Regions from separate parts of the Metabacillus flavus genome, predicted to be linked through region 2. Evidence: riboswitches for the same ligand, from Rfam matches in the RefSeq annotation. Region 2 holds a riboswitch; the other holds the start of a gene.

Region 1 (9,401 bases), 420 kb from region 2:
TTATTTACTCCCTCTCCTCCTCATTTTTATGGGCGGCCATCGGTTTTTTCATTCTTGCCTTCTTTATGGCGTTTGCGAACACAGGTATTTGGACGTTTTATCAGGATCACGTTCCGTCAGACATCATGGGACGGGTGGGAAGTGCGCTTGGCATGGTGATCTCGCTCATTCAAGTGGTTTTTGTATTTGGAATTGGACTAGCCGGGGATTGGTTTTCTTTGAGAATCGTGATTATTTCGGGGTCAGGTTTTATGGTGTTTCTCTCCCTGCTGCTATTCACAGCGGCTATGAGGCCCTCTTCCGCGTTTAAGGACAAAATGGACACGGCAGGGGAAGCAGCCAATTAATAGTGAGGTGTGGAACTGACATTTCTAATCACGATTATTTTGATTGTATTCTTATATGATTTCACCAAGTTAAGAGACCAAAACAAAAAAATCATAGAGCAAAATAACAAAATCATCTACGTGCTGGAGGAAATAAATAAGAAGGAAACCATTTAAAAACCGCGGATAACCTGTTCCGCGGTTTTTCCTCTTTAACAAGCATATATCATCACAGTATCTACAGGTTTGGAGTGGCTGAAGAGAGGTTCTTGCCCATCACTCAAATAATCGGACTTGAGGGCTTTTCCCAAGCGCTTCTAAATAAAAATGCAGCTGAGCCCTGTGATGGTACATGTGCCCCAGGATTTCAAGGAGCCATTCATATCGTGAGTATGCAGTCCCCCAATAGGAAATTTTCATTTCCTCCAGCTCATCTTCTCTGAAAGAATAATAGGCTGCTTTTAGAGCCTCAAAATTCACTTGGAGCGTTTTGATTACATCCTCAGTACTTCTAAATGGATTAGATTGATAATAGTCCCCCATCTCATCCTTTGAGGCTTCTTCCATAATTAAATAATCAGCGCGATAGAGAAGGGATAGATGATTCAGCAATTCACCCAGGGATCGCTTCTTATCTTGGTATCTCCAGTTTAAATCATCCTCATCTAAAAGCACGGCCATTTCTATAATAGAGCGATTTGCAACTTCAAGCTGGCTAAAGATTGAACTTAATAGAATATTTTGATGCATGGTTCTTCACCTATCGTTCTTTCTGGAATTTATCATAATGATCAAAAATTTGGTGCCTGACCCTTACTGCTTCACCGCATCAGGGGACAGAGGGCTGCTTTCTGAAAACCATGCGCAGAAGCGGTCTGCAGATTTGGTACCGGAGCTTTAGTCCGGTAAAATTTAAGGGGACTGGCACCGTGCCAGTCCCCACATTCTTCACCGCAGCAGGGGACAAAGACTGTTCTCTGCCAGACCTTGCCGCAGTAAGGTTTAAACGATATGGTGCCGGAGCTTTACTTCTTTACCAGAGTGAGGGTCAGCCACCACCAGACACCCCGTTCAGCTAGCACCTCAGCCCCTCACCCACGCCCGCTTCCCTGAACACGCGCGTACTGCAGCGGCTTCGTTTTCGGCAGCAAATCCAGAGCTGATCCAAAGTCCTGAATCAGGTCCTCCGCTTTCTCAAGCCCTACACTGACTCGGAGCAATCCGTCGGTAATTCCTCTTGCATACCGCTCTTCCCTCGGCATTGCCGCATGTGACATCTTAGCAGGATAAGAGAGAATGGTTTCTACGGCGCCGAGGCTCACTGCAAAAACCGGAAGCTGGACGTTTTGGACGAGCTTTCGAACGGCATCCTCATCAGACAGCCTGAAGGAAAGCACGGCACCCGGTCCATCTGCCTGATAACGCTGTACGGAACAGCCGGGATGGAAGGAAAGACCCGGATAATAGACTTCTTCTACAGCCGGATGCCTTGACAAGAATGCGGCCAGCTTATGGGCAGATTCGGTCGATTGCTTCAAACGGACGTGAAGAGTTTTCAGGCCCCTCAGCACAAGCCAGGAATCCTGTGCCCCGAGAATGGCTCCAAAGGAATTTTGGAGTTTGTACAGCTGGTTTCCAAGCTCTTCATCTTTTACAGCAGCGAGCCCTGCCACGACATCACTGTGTCCCGCTAAAAATTTCGTGGCGCTGTGAAGAACAATGTCTACTCCTAGCCCCAGCGGACGCTGCAAAGCAGGTGTTAAAAACGTATTATCCAGAAACGTTAAACAGTTATTGGCTTTCGCAAGCTTTACAATTCCTTGGATATCCGTAATTTTCAGCAGCGGGTTGGATGGCGTTTCTAAATAAATCACTTTTGTATTCGGACGGATTTTCGACGCAACATTGTGAAGGTCGGTCATATCCACAAATGTATATTCGATTCCAAACCTGCTCAAAACCTCCGTCACCATCCGGTACGTTCCGCCGTAAACATCCTCCGTCACCAGGACATGATCTCCTTTTGATAATAAAAGAAAGGCAGTCGAAATCGCGCTCATACCGGATGAAAATGCAAATCCTCTCGTTCCGCCTTCAAGATCGGCAATTGCGTTCTCAAGCACTTCTCTCGTCGGGTTCCCTGATCGGGCATAATCGTATTTTCCGAATTGATCAAAATCAGACTGGTGAAAGGTGGACGATAAGTGTACGGGAACGCTCACCCCTCCCGTTTCTTTATCCGTTTTATGGCTATTGTGCAGCAGCTTTGTCTGGATGGACCAATCAGTATTGCTCAATTTTTTCCTCCTCCTTCACAGCCTGGAATGCCTGATTCAAATCAGCTTTGAGATCTTCTGCGTGCTCGATTCCTACCGAGAAACGCAGAAGCCTATTACAGACACCGTTTGCCGTACGAATTTCTTCTGGTATATCCATATGCGTCTGTGTGGCCGGATACGTCATCAAACTCTCAACTCCGCCAAGACTTTCTGCGAACGTAATCGTCTTCAAATTTTTTAAGAATGGATTTACCCATTCCTCCTTCGCGATCCGGAACGACAGCATGCCTCCTCGGCCCGGATAAAGTACATCGGTTACCTCCGGGGCTTCTTCCAGGAATCCGGCTACTTCAGCTGCATTCTGTTCATGCTGCCTCATCCGAAGCGCGAGCGTTTTTAATCCGCGGATCAAAAGCCATGAATCAAACGGTGCAAGAACCGCACCGATCGCATTATGATGGGAAGCGAGTTCCGCACAAAGCTCCTGCCCTTTTGCTACAACGATCCCAGCAAGGAGATCATTGTGCCCTCCAAGGTATTTTGTTGCACTGTGGATGACGATATCGGCTCCGCTTTTTAGCGGCTGCTGAATGACCGGTGTGTAAAACGTGTTATCTACAATCAGCAGCAGGCCGTGGCGCTTCGCCACTTCTGCTACTGCAGCAACATCCGCTTCCTGCATGAGCGGGTTGGTTGGCGTCTCCAGAAAAATGGCTTTTGTATTCGGCAGGATGCGTGCTTCTGCGCTTTCAAGATCTGTAAAGGTATCGTATTGAAAGGTTAGCCCATATTTGCGCCATTCCTGTTCAAACAGCCGGTACGTTCCTCCATAAATATCGGAAGAAACGATCAAATCATCTCCGGTTTTGAATAGGGCCATAATCGTTTGGATCGCCCCCATCCCAGAGCTGAAAGCAAAGCCCTGGTCTCCTCCTTCTAAATCGGCTAATGCTTTTTCCGCAATGGACCGGGTCGGGTTGCCGGTTCGTATGTAATCAAAACCGGTCGATTCCCCGATTCCCGCATGACGGTAAGCCGTCGTTAAATAAATGGGGGGATTTACCGCGCCAGTTGTCTGTTCACTGCGGTTGCCGATTTGGGCTAGGATCGTTTCAGTATGTTTTGTCATTTTACACCCTCGTTTCTGCAGAATAAGAATACAAAAAAGCCTTCCTCTTAAAAATAAGAAGAAGGCTTGTCGCTTAACAGTTCTTCTTCTCATCTCCCAAGCTCGCTTGCTGGATTTAGCACCTTGGCACGCCTAGAGCGTTCTGCCGGTTGCTGAGGTTTCGCAGGGCCAGTCCCTCCACCTCTCTGGATAAGAATAAATCGTCCGAAATATTATGAATTTTTTATAACTTTAACGCAATTCTATGAATTTTACAAGCGATTCATGTAAACTTTCCTGATTTCTCCGGAAAAGCATTTTTTCTTAAATCATGATAAAATAGGTGGAAGCGAATACAAAAACCAAAAGCGGAGGCGCCTTGCTCAGCCCCGACAAGCATAAGACAATCAGCCGGAGAAAGGCGTTTTTTCCTTTCGTAGGTTGAGTGGCTTATGACCTCGAGGGGCTAGGCGCCGGAGCTAGACGCAAAAACAAAGTAGAAACAACTTATCCATCACATTCCAAAAGCGGAGGCTCCTCAAGGAAGGATGTTCTGCTAAGTGCGCGGCGTCCTGCCGCAACGCAGAACTGACCTGCCTCCTGCAGGCCCCCGACAAGCATAAGACAATCAGCCGGAGAAAGGTGTTTTTTCCTTTCGGAGGTTGAGTGGCTTATGACCTCGAGGGGCTAGGCGCCGGAGCTAGACGCAAAAACTAAGTACAAACCTTACTTAACTCACCTGGAGGACTTACCTGTGGAGAAGCAAACTGGAATTGTCAAAGAATCTTCCTTTTTTTCAGAAGCATTGAACGAAGAACTGACTGTTCTTACATACCTGCCTAAAAGCTATTCACCGCTGTATAAGTACAGTTTGCTGATTGCGCAGGATGGACAGGATTATTTCAGGCTTGGGCGCATTGCCCGCCAGTATGAATCACTGCTTGAAAACGGCGAAACTGAAAATGTCATCATTGTCGGCATCCCATATAAGAACGTACAGGACCGCCGCGCAAAATATCATCCGGATGGCGAAAAATTTTCTGCTTATAAACGGTTTCTTGCTCATGAACTAGTCCCGTTTCTTGACCGGGAGTTCCCTACATATCAAGTCGGACAGGGCCGCGCACTCATTGGGGATTCACTTGCTGCCACAGTCGGATTTATGACAGCACTCGACTATCCGAGTATTTTTGGTAAAATCATTATGCAGTCTCCTTATGCAGACGAGAAGGTTCTGAATGCTGTGGAGCAATATGATGCAGATCCGAGTTTGACCATCTATCATCAGGTGGGCGAGAAGGAAACAGAAGTCAAAACCACAGCTGGAGAAGTGCAGAATTTCATCGAACCGAATCGCAAATTGCAAAAAGCGATCGAAAAAAAAGGATTTCCTTACACATATGAAGAATTTGATGGGGACCACACATGGACACATTGGCAGCCTCTGCTTCCTAAGGCGCTTAAAGCCATGTTTTAATTAAATACTACCTACTACTGGAGGGAACCTGTATGAAATATGGAATTGTCCTATTTCCGGCAAAAAAACTTCAAGATCTGGCGAATTCCTACCGAAAACGCTATGACCCTCATTACGCGCTCATTCCGCCGCACTTGACTCTGAAGACGCCATTTGAAGCGTCAGATGAAGAAGTTAAGGCGATTTCCAAAGAACTCAGATCTGTTGCAAACAAGCTGAGCCCGATTAAGCTTGAGGTGCAGAAAATTAGTTCTTTCTCTCCTGTCAACAACGTGATTTATCTAAAAGTGGAGCCTAATGATGAACTGATGGAGCTTCATACCGAGCTTCATTCAGGTTCCCTTGATTCCAAGCCTGAATATTCCTTTGTTCCGCACATCACAATTGGCCAGAAGCTGTCCGATGCGGAGATGGCGGATGTTCTTGGACAGCTGAAGATGCAGGATAACCATCACATCGAGCTGGTTGACCGCTTCCACCTGCTCTATCAGCTTGATAACGGAGCTTGGACTGTTTATGAAACGTTCATCCTTGAAAAAGGAGAACTCTAATGCTCGCAAAAGTTGTACAGACGGAAAAAGAAATGCAGGATGCCTTCTCAATCCGGATGAAGGTGTTCGTTGAAGAACAAAAAGTCCCGGCAGAGGAAGAGGTAGATGACAACGAGGAAATGTCCGTGCACGTCGTTCTTTACGATGAAAGCAAGCCTGTTGGCACCGGCCGTATCCGTGAAGTGGATGGCTACGGAAAGCTCGAGCGAATCTGCATTCTCCCCTCTCACCGCGGAAAAGGCGCAGGCAGCCTGATTATGAAAGAACTTGAGATTGTAGCTGCTCCAAACATTGAGAATTTTAAGCTGAATGCACAGACCCAAGCGATTCCCTTTTATGAAAAGCTTGGCTATGAAGTGCGTTCGGGCGTATTTATGGATGCGGGTATACCTCATGTAACGATGATCAAAAGCCGTATTTGACAGACAGCGAAAATGCTGTCTGTTTTTTTGAGTGAAAACCTTTTTATGTGTGCAATCTATAAAGGGTGATCGCAATGGACATGTATAGAATATCAACAGAATTGGTTGTTGGATTTTTCGGATTGTTTCTCATGTCAAGACTGCTTGGCAAAACTCAAATAACGCAAATCACGACCTTTGACTTTATCTCGGCTCTTGTTCTTGGAGAGCTTGTAGGGAACGCTGTGTATGATGATGAAATCGGATTAATGGATATTCTTTTCGCTATTGCCATATGGGGAGTGCTTATATATTTTATTGAGTGGCTGACTCAGAAATCCAACAAAGCGAGGATTATGATGGAGGGCAGTCCCACAATTATCATCCGCAACGGGAGAATTTTGAGGGAGCAGCTAAAAAAAGAAAAGCTTGATCTTAATCAGCTTCAGCATCTGATCCGATCCAAAGGAACATTTTCCATGAGGGAAATTGAATTTGCGATTCTAGAAACCGATGGCAGTGTGAGCATCTTAAAAAAGCCCCAATTTGACATGCCGGTCCGAACCGATTTTTCGATGATGGGCTCCATGCCTGTGCTTCCATACAGCCTGGTGCTGGACGGAGCTGTGCAGAGAGACAACCTTAAAGAAGCAGGGCTTAAAGAAGAATGGCTCGTAAACGAGCTTTCTAACCAGGGCATCCACTCCTATCAGCATGTGCTATATGCCGAATGGCGCAAGGGAGAAGGTCTTTATATCCAAAAAAAATAAGACCATGTTTATGGTCTGTTGACGGGCCGCTCTTGGGCGTTCAGAACGGCCTCCCCCCTTTTAAGGTGATTATGCAATTCGGGTACCATTTACAACGGGAACGTCTGTGTTAAGCAGGACAACATCCCCTTCGCCTGAAACACCGCCAAGTACAAGCACTTCAGAACGGTAGCCGGCAATTTTGCGCGGCGGAAAGTTCACAACAGCTGCGATTTGCCTTCCGATTAGAAGGCTTGGTGAATACCGTTTTGTAATTTGAGCACTTGATTGCTTTACTCCGATTTCCGCTCCAAAGTCAATTTTCATCTTAATAGCCGGAACCCTAGCTTCTGTGAAATCCTCAGCAGCTATAATCGTACCAATACGGATATCCAATTTCAAAAAATCCTCAATTGATGCCATTCCTTTCATCGAACATTCTGACTTCTTCACTTATATCCTCGCGTCAAATGACAAACCTTTTCCCGGTTCCGAAGGCAAAGCTTGAGTGGAAGTCCGTTTTACCCGTTCCAATATTCTTGAAAACCGGCTTTCTTCGTACTTGCGTTCTTCCTCCATTTTATCGCGCTGAAGATGGATTTTTGAGACGCGGTCAAGCGATGCATAGTCATCCTTTACCTGAACGGATCGATTGGCATATTGTATGTACTGATCGTTTTGAATAGGTGCTACCCAGCTCATCTTCCCACTCCCCTTTTATAAAATATACCCCATTTTTCAGATCAAAAACGCCATAATCACCTTTTTCTTTCTCTGTGAGTCTGTTAAGATGGTTCTTGTCTATTTTACATATAGTTTACGCGCCCAAAAGAGATTTTATGGGAGGAAACCTGATGTTTTTCGCAAAATATTCTGATAGATTAATAGAACTTCCTACTTATCCCAGAGAAGATTATCAAAAGGTATATGACTTAGGCAAAGCTGGTCTACTAACATGTCCTGTTTGCGGCCGTCCTGTTGTGCTGCAGTTCCGGATTTCATCCAAGCCTGAGTTTGTTCATAAGGATCAATCAGATTCTGAAGCATGCTTAAACGCTTACAAGCCGGCTAACAAGCCTATAAGAGAGAAAAAAGAACAGCCGGAAGACGAAACGTCAGGAGCCTTTCGCATTCCTAAAAACAGGTCCATTACTGATACGGATCTGCCTAAACCTTCAATCATTTGGAAAAATCCGAATTTCCCGGGGATTATCACCCCGTTTGCTGAAAAAAAGGATCCTTTGATTACCCTTTTTGACGACATTACTTTAAACAAAGCTCAAGCGGAAGCCGTCACATCTAATGCCGCCTCTACCCTTGTTCTGGCTGGAGCAGGCAGCGGGAAGACAAGAGTGCTCACATCAAGAGCCGCTTACTTAATCCTGGAAAACGGGGCAGATCCATCCTCAATCATGCTCATCACCTTCACCGTTAAAGCAGCGAAGGAAATGAAAGAGCGTATGGCTTCCCTTTATGGCCTGTCACTGCAGCAGGTGAACCAAATGGTAACCGGTACATTCCATGGTATTTTTTATAGAATTCTTACACACCATGACCGGAGCAGATGGGACTCAAGGCATTTGCTGAAAGAATGGCAGCGTGAGCAGTATGTGAAACAAGCGGGCCGGGAATTGAAGCTGGATGAAACCGAGTTTCCTTTCGACCAGGCCCTTCAGCAAATTGGGTTGTGGAAAAATACCCGCCTCTCTCCTTCCGACATTAAGCCGCAGGATAAATGGGAGGAACAGATTGCATTCCTTTACCGCAAATATGAGGAATTTAAGGAAGCAAACGGGCAATTTGATTTTGATGATATGCTTCTGCAGTGCCTGCTTTTGCTTGAAAATAACGAGCAAATCCGTGAAGCTTATCAGAATCGTTTTCAATCCATTTTGATTGACGAATTCCAGGATATTAACCAGGTGCAGTACGAAATCATTCAGCTATTATCTGCCAAGCACCAGTCTGTCTTTGCTGTCGGTGACGACGACCAGTCAATTTATGCTTTTCGCGGAAGCAATCCCGCATTCCTGCTTCAGTTTACGATAGATTTCCCGGATGCAAAGGTGATTCATCTTGCTTCCAATTACCGCTCCAGCCATGAAATTGTCGCAACCGCGAACAAAATGATTGCGAAAAACCGCGAGCGGCACAAGAAGAAAATGGACGCCACCTTCACAAACGGAATCAAACCGCTGTTCTTCTATCCATACGATGAAGAGGAAGAAGCAACGCTGATTGTCAATGACCTGAAGGAGAAGATGCTTAACGGGCGGAAGCCTGAGGAGTTCGCGATTTTGTACCGCACCCATACCGGCGGAAGAGCAATCTTTGAACGTCTAAGCGAATCAAGCATTCCCTTCGCTGTCGATCAGGAAACCGGATCTTTTTACGAGCGTAAAATGGTGCGTACCCCACTCGCTTATTTAAGATTAGCGGTAAATCAAGATGATGGGCAAGCGATGAAAGACCTGATTTTTGCCTTATTTTTGAAATCCCAGGTTCTTCAA
Region 2 (9,401 bases):
TTAGTTCTTGCTGATCCATGATTATTTCATCCTTTCCATTGAGTAGCTTACTTTAGATTTACCCTTAATAGTTTGAGTTTAAAACCATGGAATGTTCTGCAATTCTATCTGGTTGACAGAAGGGGAGGAGTGAGATAAAATAAACCTCGAAGTCGAGATACTTTAATAAAAAATATATAGTCCCATAATATTTGAAGGAGAGATAAATAATGGCAAACATTCTATATGTAAAAGCAAATCCAAAAGGTGACGAAATGTCATTCTCAGCACGTGTAGCTAACACGTTCTTAGATGCTTATCAAACAGAAAACCCAGGAGATAAAGTGGAAACACTTGATCTTTACAATACAGATCTTCCAATGATCGACGCTGACGTTCTTGGCGGCTGGGGCAAACTTGCTGCAGGACAGGAGCTAACAGATGCCGAGAAAGCAAAAATCACCCGCCTTTCTCAGCTTGTAGATCAATTCCTTGAAGCAGACAAAGTGGTATTTTCTGCCCCAATGTGGAACTTTGGCTTCCCTCCATTGATGAAAGCTTACATCGATGCAATCGCAGTAGCAGGAAAAACTTTCAAATACACTGAAAATGGTCCAGTGGGACTTTCCGGCGACAAAAAAGTAGTTCTAATTGAAGCACGCGGCGGCGTTTACTCTGAAGGACCGGCGCAATCCATGGAACACACTGAAAGCTATTTCCGTGCAGTAATGAGCTTCCTTGGCATCAATGATGTTGCAGTGGTTCTTGCTGAAGGAATGGCTGCAGACCCAGCAGCAGCAGATGCAATCTTCGGAAAATCTGTAGAAAAAGCAAAAGAAGCAGCTCTAAGCTTCTAAATAATCTTTCAAAAACCGTCCGCTCTTACCAGCGGGCGGTTTTTTTGATTTGAGGATGGCGAATTTTAACAAGAGGCAAATAATTGCCGGGAGTTAAATATCTTGCAGGAGACAACTTTCAATTTAACCAACCTGGATGAACATGAGACGCATCTAACGGATTGCCAGCAGAAATTTAAATACCAGCAATTCAACAAAAAAAGCTGAAAAATCGCTAATTCTCCGTCTGAGCCCTTAAACAAATCTTTACTCATCCTGAATTTAGGGTATAAGCACATTGAGTAAGTGTATAGTCCCCATGGAACAGTCTAAAACTAATCTCACGCGAGGTGAAGGAATTGATTAAGAATCGAGGAATTTTGACAGCATTAGCAGGAATAGGGATTGCGCAAGGATTGAAAATATTTGGCCATAAGAGGCTGACTGGCAAGTGGGATTGGCGCCCAATGTTTACAACGGGCGGGATGCCGAGTTCTCACTCTGCAGGAGTATCATCTCTTGCTACATATGTAGCGGCTAAGAATGGGAGTTCTTCAATCGAAACCGCTCTGGCTGTTGTTTTTGGGATTATTGTGATGTATGATGCGCAAGGAATCAGAAGGCATACGGGAGAGATTGCTGCACTCGTGAATGATATTGATGCGGATATCGAGCTTCTTTCAGGGCATTTTCCAGGTCTGGGCCATGTAAAACAAAAAGAAGAATTGAAGGAGCTTTTGGGTCATCAGCCTGAAGAGGTGTTTTATGGAGCGTTGTTGGGAGTTATTATTGGTCTTGTTAGTGCAAGAACTGAATCCGAATAATGATGAGCCGGCCATGGCCGGCTTTTTCCATATAAAGGTTTCTCTATTTTAATAAATTAAATTTTCTAAAAACGGTTGATTTTTCGACATAGTTCGATTAAATTAAGACTATCTCAAAAATTATTTAAATATTTCTGAATATTTTAAAAAAGAATAGCGGGTGAGACAATGAATTTGTTTAGGAAAAAGTCTATTAATCAAATTATTAGTGATTCGGGGAGTAAAGGGATTTCTCTTAACAAAACGCTTGGTGCGTTTGATCTGACGATGCTCGGAATTGGAGCGATTATCGGAACGGGGATTTTCGTACTTACAGGCGTTGCCGCTGCAGAACATGCTGGTCCTGCACTGGTCCTATCCTTTATTTTAGCGGGTATTGCCTGTGCCTTTGCGGCATTATGCTATGCGGAATTTGCGTCTAGTGTCCCGGTCTCTGGCAGTGCTTATACATATAGCTACGCAACGTTCGGCGAGCTGATGGCATGGATTTTGGGTTGGGATTTGCTTTTGGAGTACGGACTTGCCTCTGCATCCGTTGCAAGCGGATGGTCAGGATATTTTCAAGGGCTGCTGGGGGGCTTCGGGATCCATTTGCCGACAGCATTGACCAGTGCCTATTCACCGGAAAATGGAACGTATTTTGATCTTCCGGCTGTCATTATTGCGTTTTTGATTACCTTTCTTCTAACGAAGGGGGTAAGAGAATCCGCGAGGCTTAATGCAATTATGGTTATTATTAAAATTGTGGTGGTTCTTTTATTTATCGCAGTGGCTGTCTGGTATGTAAAGCCTGATAATTGGACGCCATTTATGCCTTTCGGCTTTGGAGGTGTAGCAACTGGCGCTGCAACGGTATTCTTTGCTTATATCGGATTTGATGCTGTTTCCTCTGCTGCGGAAGAGGTTAAAAATCCTCAGAAAAACATGCCAATCGGGATTATCGCTTCTTTAGCCATCTGTACAGTTCTATACATTGCAGTATCGGCGATTTTAACAGGAGTCGTCCCTTATACAGAGCTTAATGTGAAAAATCCGGTTGCTTTTGCTTTGAACTATATCAACCAGGACTGGGTTGCGGGACTGATTTCAATCGGTGCCATTGCCGGGATGACAACAGTTTTACTTGTTATGATGTATGGCCTGTCCCGTCTGTTTTATGCAATCAGCCGTGATGGTCTTCTGCCGAGCGGTTTATCAAAAATCAACAAAAAGACGCAGACTCCTGTCAAAACGACATACCTGGGCTGTTTGCTCGTTTCCCTTTTTGCAGGTTTTATACCGCTTGATGAATTAGCAAATTTAACAAGTATCGGTACTCTGTTTGCCTTTATGTCGGTTTCGATTGGGATCTTGGTTTTAAGAAAATCAGGAGAAGGGATGAAGGCAGGGTTTAAAACTCCATTCGTTCCAGTTGTGCCGATTTTAGCCTTCCTCTCCTGTGCGTATTTAATGCTCCAGCTTCAAATGCAAACTTGGATTGCCTTCCTGATTTGGCTGGCTGCCGGTTTAATTGTTTACTTCGTTTATGGAAGAAAACACAGTTTGTTAAACAAATCATAATTGGATAAAAAAGGCGTGCCGGATGCACGTCTTTTTTTTATTCGTTTGCGCAACCCTAAAAAGAAAAAGGGATGTGTCATGTACGATGAAAAAATGGATTTCCTGTTTTCTTATAGCAGGTATACTTGCAGGGATAGCTGAGCCTAGGCTTGTTTATTCAGCACACCAGCAGGAGCCCGCATATGCAAAGTGGTCTAAAATTGCTATACAAGAGGTTAAGCGTAAGTATCCGGATGCCAAGCTGCTGGATTATAAGCATATTGGCCGCGAAAAATTGGATGATGAATTGGCAGCAGAAAAATTTAAGCTCTGGATACGCCAGGGCAGCAGGGAATTCGGATTATTTGTAACAGTTGAATTTAATGAAAAGACCCAGAAAGTAAAATCCATTCATTTTAAAGAATCCGAACGTTGAAGCGGAAGCAGACCATCTGTAGTGGTCTGCTTTTTTGTAAAGGTTTCTAAATCTCAGAAAGCGGTATTAATTATTATTAGAAAATGCTTGAGACGGGGGAAACCAATGTACAGGAAGGACTTTTACGTTTTCGATGAGAATGGGCCAAAGCCTGCAGTTATTCGGAATTATAAGGAAACAGATTTTGAAGGACTGATTGCCATTCAGCAGAAGATACGGAGGGCTAATGGAATGGAAAAGTCCTTTTTTGAATCAATAGTAATAATTGTAAATATTCGAGTGCTATAATAATTGTCTGAAAACGATACAGTGCCCTTTTATATTAGAAATGAAAGGGTTTTCTATTTTTTGAATAGGAATATTATTTTCTTGAAAAAGTAAAATTCGCATCTTATTTTGTTTGACATTTATCCTGTCAGCCCTTAAGGTAGTAAAAGATTGTTTTTGAAAAGCCAATAAATTAATTCGAACTTCTTATCATGAGAGGCGGAGGGACTGGCCCTGCGATGCCTCGGCAGCGGACTTTTTTTGAAGAGTGCTGTGCCAAATCCAGCAAGCTCCAGAGCTTGGAAGATAAGAAGAGTGTCCTGAAAATTGTGTATTAAGGCCTCTTCTTAAAAGGATAAGAAGGGGTCTTTTTTATAAGGCGGATCTTCCGGCAGCAGGTGATGATAACCAGCAATGCTGGAAAAACAGAATAGCAGCGAGGTGGAGAAAATGGATTTAAATAACGGAACGAAAAGAAATCCGCTGGCTTTATTGCCATTGCTGATTTTTATATCGCTATTTATTTTAGCAGGTGTGATCACTGGGGACTTCTATAAGCTTCCGATGGTTGTAGCGATTCTTGTGGCAGTTGCAGTTGCCCTTTTTATGAATAGAAAAGAAAATTTGACATCAAAAGTTGAACGCTTTGCGAAGGGTGCAGGACATCCTGATATTATGATTATGGTATTTATCTACATCCTGGCCGGCGCTTTCTCGGAAGCGGCAAAAGGAATGGGTGCGGTAGAGTCGACAGTTAACCTGGCTTTAACGTATTTTCCTCAAAGCTTTTTAGTAGTAGGACTTTTCATCATTGCAGCATTTGTCTCAATCTCAATGGGTACATCAATGGGAACTATTGCAGCTCTTGGACCGATTGCAGCAGGAATCAGCGGTGAGACAGAAATTCCGGTTGCTCTGGCTGTTGCTTCTGTTATTGGGGGAGCGATGTTCGGAGACAATTTATCGTTTATTTCCGATACAACGATTGCAGCCGTACGCTCACAGAAAACCGAAATGCTGGACAAGTTTAAAACGAACTTTTTCATCGTCCTGCCGGCAGCAATTGTTACAGTTATCGTCCTGGTTGCCATTTCACTTGGGATGGATTCAGCAGTCGAACCAAAGGAGTTCAGTTTTGTAAAATTGCTCCCTTACATTGGGGTGCTCATCGCAGCACTCGCCGGGTTGAATGTTGTCGCCGTACTGGGCGGGGGAATTGTCTTAACAGGTGTTATCGGTCTGGCAGACGGAAGCTTCAATATCCTGACCTTCTCTCAAACCATGATGAAAGGCATCTCTGGAATGTCAGAGCTTATCATCCTGTCCGTCCTTATTGGAGGTATGGTAGAACTCATCAAGCATAATGGAGGAATTGCCTTCCTGCTGAACGCTATGACGAAAAACATCCGTACAAAAAAAGGCGCAGAGTTTGGAATTGCCGGACTTGTCAGTGCAACAAACCTATCAACTGCGAATAACACGATCTCAATTATCACAGCAGGACCGCTTGCGAAAAATATTGCCGATCAGTACGGCATAGATAAAAGAAAATCAGCAAGCATCTTGGATATTTTCTCTTGCAGTGTGCAGGGGCTGATTCCATACGGTGCCCAAATGCTGGCAGGGGCTCAGCTCGTAAAAGCTTCTCCGCTCAGCATTCTTCCGTACACATTCTATCCGATGCTGACTCTTCTATGCGGTATATTAGCCATAGCATTCGGCTTGCCAAGACTGAAACCGAAAGCTGGACACCGCCAAGCTGAAGCGGGAGAGATGAAAGAGAACTATACCAATTGATATTAAGAGCGGTACCCTTTTTCCAGGGTATCGCTTTTTTTAGTTGATAGAAGGCTGTGAGCAGCTTAGATATAACAAAATGGAGTTTGGAAACAATCCATAAATAGTACAGTTGAGGAATAGGTAAATAAGGGGCAGGAACGGCTAAATAACGTGCGCCGGCGGACAGAAAATGAAACAGCTAAATTTGGTTCCCGAACGGCTAAATAAGCGGGAGGAACGGCTAAATTGAAGAGCCGAACGGCCAAATAACGTGTGCCATCAAACAGAAAAAAATGTACCGGCTAAATAAGTGCTGGGAAGTTCGGAACAGCCAAATAGCGTGCGCCATTTGAAAAAAGTTTTCGGTGAGCACTTCAAAAATCAGCTGTTTGCCCTTTTAACTCCAAATTCCGACAAATTTCGCAAAGGATTGATTAGGTTTCATTAGAAACCTTGATAAACCGCTATTCTGCCTTTTACAACAATTAATGACAAAAACACCATTTTGCAAACATTTATGTTTAGTGATGACTATTTGCTTATGCAGGATGGCAGGGAGATAGCGCTTACAAGTGGAATGTCTCTATCTTAAGACCTTGCATCCAAAACGAGACCAAAGAAGCCTTTTAATAGAACGCCACCATTTCGGCCGCTTTTCAGATTAAAATGATGAAGGAGTCTTTTTAATAAAGGAGTGATCGTTATGGCAAAAGAGGCCAGTCAGAAGAGCGGTAAATCTTATTTGTTTGAAATTCATTTCCTGCGTGCCTTTGCTTGTTTAGCTGTTGTGGCGGTACACGTTTCCGCAACGAATTCTGGTATGAATAACGATACGTATGACTGGTTTTCGTATTTTCTGAACCAGATCGGCCGTTTCGGGACACCAATTTTTGCGGTCATCAGCGGTTTTCTTTTGTTTTTTCAGGTTCGGAATAAAGGATTTCAATTTGGGAAGTTTATGAAATCACGTTTTTCGAAGGTTATTATTCCTTTTATTTTATGGAGTGTTGCATATCGTTATATGATGTACGTTTATAACGGCCAGGGAATTGGCGATCCGATAGAGGAAATCGGGGGGTTTATTCAAGGAAATGCGTTTTATCATTTGTATTTTATTTCAATCGTAGTGCAATTTTATCTTGTTTTTCCACTTCTTCAAAAGCTGTTTAGAACGCAAACGACGATTCTTATTTTCTTGTTTATTTCCTTCTTAATTAGTTACAACCTATACGGAATTAAACCTCCGTTTGAGGGTCCGATTGGAGAATTCATTGCAAGCAAGTCGTTTATGCCGATCTGGATTTTCTACTTTGCCTTCGGTGCATTCCTTGCCTATTACTGGGAAGGGATCCGCAATTTTGCGCAGAAGCGCCCGGTTCAAATGCTTATTCTCGCTCTTGCCGTTTCAGCTGGGGCGGTGATTGAATACAACATGAAGGGGTATGTATCAAACCGCAGGCTTTCTAACCTTGCGAATATACCGCTTCTAAGCATCGCGGCTATTGGAATTTATCCGCTGCTCGCTAAATTTTCAGTTATAAAGCATCCTCTTGTGCTAATTGGCAAGTACTCGATGGGAATCTACCTGATTCACCCTATGGTACTGTATTTGATGGCTAGGCATCTTCCGGAACCCTATTGGAATGTTCAGTATGTCGGCATTATGTACATTGCTGTTATGATCATCTGTGTTGCCGCCATCAGACTGATTACATTCGTTCCGCTTACAACGTTCCTATTGCCTGTGCCGAAAATCAAGAAAACAAGCCAGGAACCGCCGGCAAATGCTGCAGATGCCAGTGCAAGACAGCCTGCGTAATAATGAAAAAAGAGCTCAGTGTTAAGTGCTGGGCTCTTTTCTTTTGTATAGATGTTCAATCATCATCTGGTATCCGTAGAGAAGAACCGCCCACATCATTGATACTCCGAACATATAAGGCGGCTGGAACCTCAGCAGTTTGAAAAGCTTCTTTTTTTGAAAGAAAAAAGCGATTGGGTAAGCGAGAGAAAAATCCAGGATGCTATTGGCCAGCAGATATTTAAGGAAGTTTCCATAGGTCAGATGGAAAATCCATAGCGTCCCGCTTAAGAAGGGACCAAATATAAAGCTTAAGTTTACTCTCGCCTCTTTTTTCCTGCCTCCAGGAACCTTCCAAAATTTCCATGCATCTGCGAACATGCTCTCCACACACAAAATCATGGTGATAAAGATTCCGGACGGCAAAAACCGAAGCAGCCTCTTTTTATTAATGAACACCAGTGTGGAAAGTGAAAGAATGGCCATCAGCCTCTCAGGATGCTTTTTCACTGATTTTTCACTCCTTTAGTTCCAGCAGTCTGTTTCTTTTTACCAGACTTAATATTGGTTATATAAAGATAGATGCCAATCAAAACAGCAAATATAAGCAGGGAAAAAAGGTCATTCATGGAAGAGGTCTTAAGCTCATAACTAAACGTTTTCATCACCATGCTCCATGAATAGCCCTGATAAAAATCGATAAGCGCTATGGAAACAAGAAGAAGAAAAACGATCAGCAAAGCATAGATAACGGTTTTGATTTCCTTCATGATTTTGTTAAGCTTTTTAAGAAACTTCATTGGCAGCACCCTTCTTCTGATTTCTTTTTTTCTTAAGCCAAAGTATGCCCAAAATTAGTGCTGGAAAGACCATTTGAAAGGGGACATGAAGGAAGTAAGGCACGAACATCAGTCCTTCCTGAAAGTGCTCATATTGAGTGTTGGCAATAAACAGGGATGAGGCGATCATGGCTACTCCATAAATCAGCACGGGAGGAATCGGATTTTTTGTTCCTGTAATTTCCATTGTGCCTCTAAGTGCTGCATAGAAAAACATAAACACTTTTGTAAATCCCACGATTATCATAAGAACGACCACAATTGAATCAAGACGCTGAATAAAATCCGATATATTGATCAGCGAGACGGTTGCAAGAATCGGAAATACGAAGCTTTTTGTCATTTCTGCCCCAAGAATGGAAACATGGAGCAGAGCGGTAGTGCTTAGAATCAAGGTGGCAAAAAAGATAGAAGAAAGGGTCACTTTGATGAGCTTGGCACTATCCTGAACAAGCGGAAAGAACATCGTAAAAACGACCATTTCTCCGAATGGAAAAGTCATGACCGCAGGGAAAATTGTTTTCAAAATGGGCATTGGACCATTTTCTGCAATCGGCAAAAGTTCATGAATATCCACAATTCCTGATATAATTTCAAATGCTACTATGATGAAAAAGGGGATCGTGATGCTATAAAATAATGGTTTTGAGACACCGGCAAATACATGAAACCTTTTAATCGCTATATACATAACAGCAAGCATCATAAAACTGCTGATCACGATTAAGAAGGTTTCATCATAAGCAGTGATGATCAGCAATTCACCGAAGTCTCTGAGAACGCGTGCACAGATGTACAAAAAGTACAGAATGTAAAGAGAGGAGGCGATGGTTCCGGCTTTCTTTCCCAGGAGCATGATGAGAATTCCAACCATCGTTTTTTTACCTGAAAGCTTTGTCAGCCCAATATACATTAAAAACAGCGGGATGCTTGCTGCATAGCTAAGCAATACCGCGAGCCATGCGTCTTTCATCGCCTGCTTTGCAGGATCCAAAAGGATTGCACTGCCGATTTCAAATATGAAAATTAAATAAAACATCTCCTTGGCAGTCACTTTGCTCATTCTGATCCCTCTTTACATATGACTTTCAACCACGCCGCCTC

What was found. A riboswitch is a leader RNA that binds a small molecule or an ion and turns the genes downstream of it on or off. The one in region 2 is predicted to bind S-adenosylmethionine.
Region 1: another riboswitch for S-adenosylmethionine. It lies ahead of J9317_RS06625 (methionine biosynthesis PLP-dependent protein); the one in region 2 lies ahead of J9317_RS04560 (Na+/H+ antiporter NhaC family protein).

Annotation. Positions count from the first base shown of each region.
Region 1 covers NZ_JAGVRK010000001.1:1,268,894-1,278,294, reverse strand. The annotation lists gene J9317_RS06640 (MFS transporter) at 1-347, shown strand, start outside; gene J9317_RS06635 (DinB family protein) at 603-1,076, opposite strand; gene metC (cystathionine beta-lyase) at 1,418-2,623, opposite strand; gene J9317_RS06625 (methionine biosynthesis PLP-dependent protein) at 2,610-3,734, opposite strand; SAM riboswitch class I at 3,821-3,930, opposite strand; gene J9317_RS06620 (alpha/beta hydrolase) at 4,468-5,190, shown strand; gene J9317_RS06615 (YjcG family protein) at 5,223-5,741, shown strand; gene J9317_RS06610 (GNAT family N-acetyltransferase) at 5,741-6,163, shown strand; gene J9317_RS06605 (DUF421 domain-containing protein) at 6,238-6,912, shown strand; gene csaA (chaperone CsaA) at 6,982-7,314, opposite strand; gene J9317_RS06595 (hypothetical protein) at 7,345-7,593, opposite strand; gene J9317_RS06590 (ATP-dependent helicase) at 7,746-9,401, shown strand, end outside.
Region 2 covers NZ_JAGVRK010000001.1:851,687-861,087, forward strand. The annotation lists gene J9317_RS04530 (pyridoxamine 5'-phosphate oxidase family protein) at 1-19, opposite strand, end outside; gene J9317_RS04535 (FMN-dependent NADH-azoreductase) at 210-836, shown strand; gene J9317_RS04540 (divergent PAP2 family protein) at 1,175-1,639, shown strand; gene bcaP (branched-chain amino acid transporter BcaP) at 1,808-3,199, shown strand; gene J9317_RS04550 (YqzG/YhdC family protein) at 3,285-3,614, shown strand; gene J9317_RS21005 (hypothetical protein) at 3,720-3,902, shown strand; SAM riboswitch class I at 4,086-4,194, shown strand; gene J9317_RS04560 (Na+/H+ antiporter NhaC family protein) at 4,332-5,678, shown strand; gene J9317_RS04565 (acyltransferase) at 6,364-7,479, shown strand; gene J9317_RS04570 (hypothetical protein) at 7,501-7,968, opposite strand; gene J9317_RS04575 (hypothetical protein) at 7,965-8,258, opposite strand; gene J9317_RS04580 (GerAB/ArcD/ProY family transporter) at 8,245-9,360, opposite strand; gene J9317_RS04585 (Ger(x)C family spore germination protein) at 9,373-9,401, opposite strand, start outside.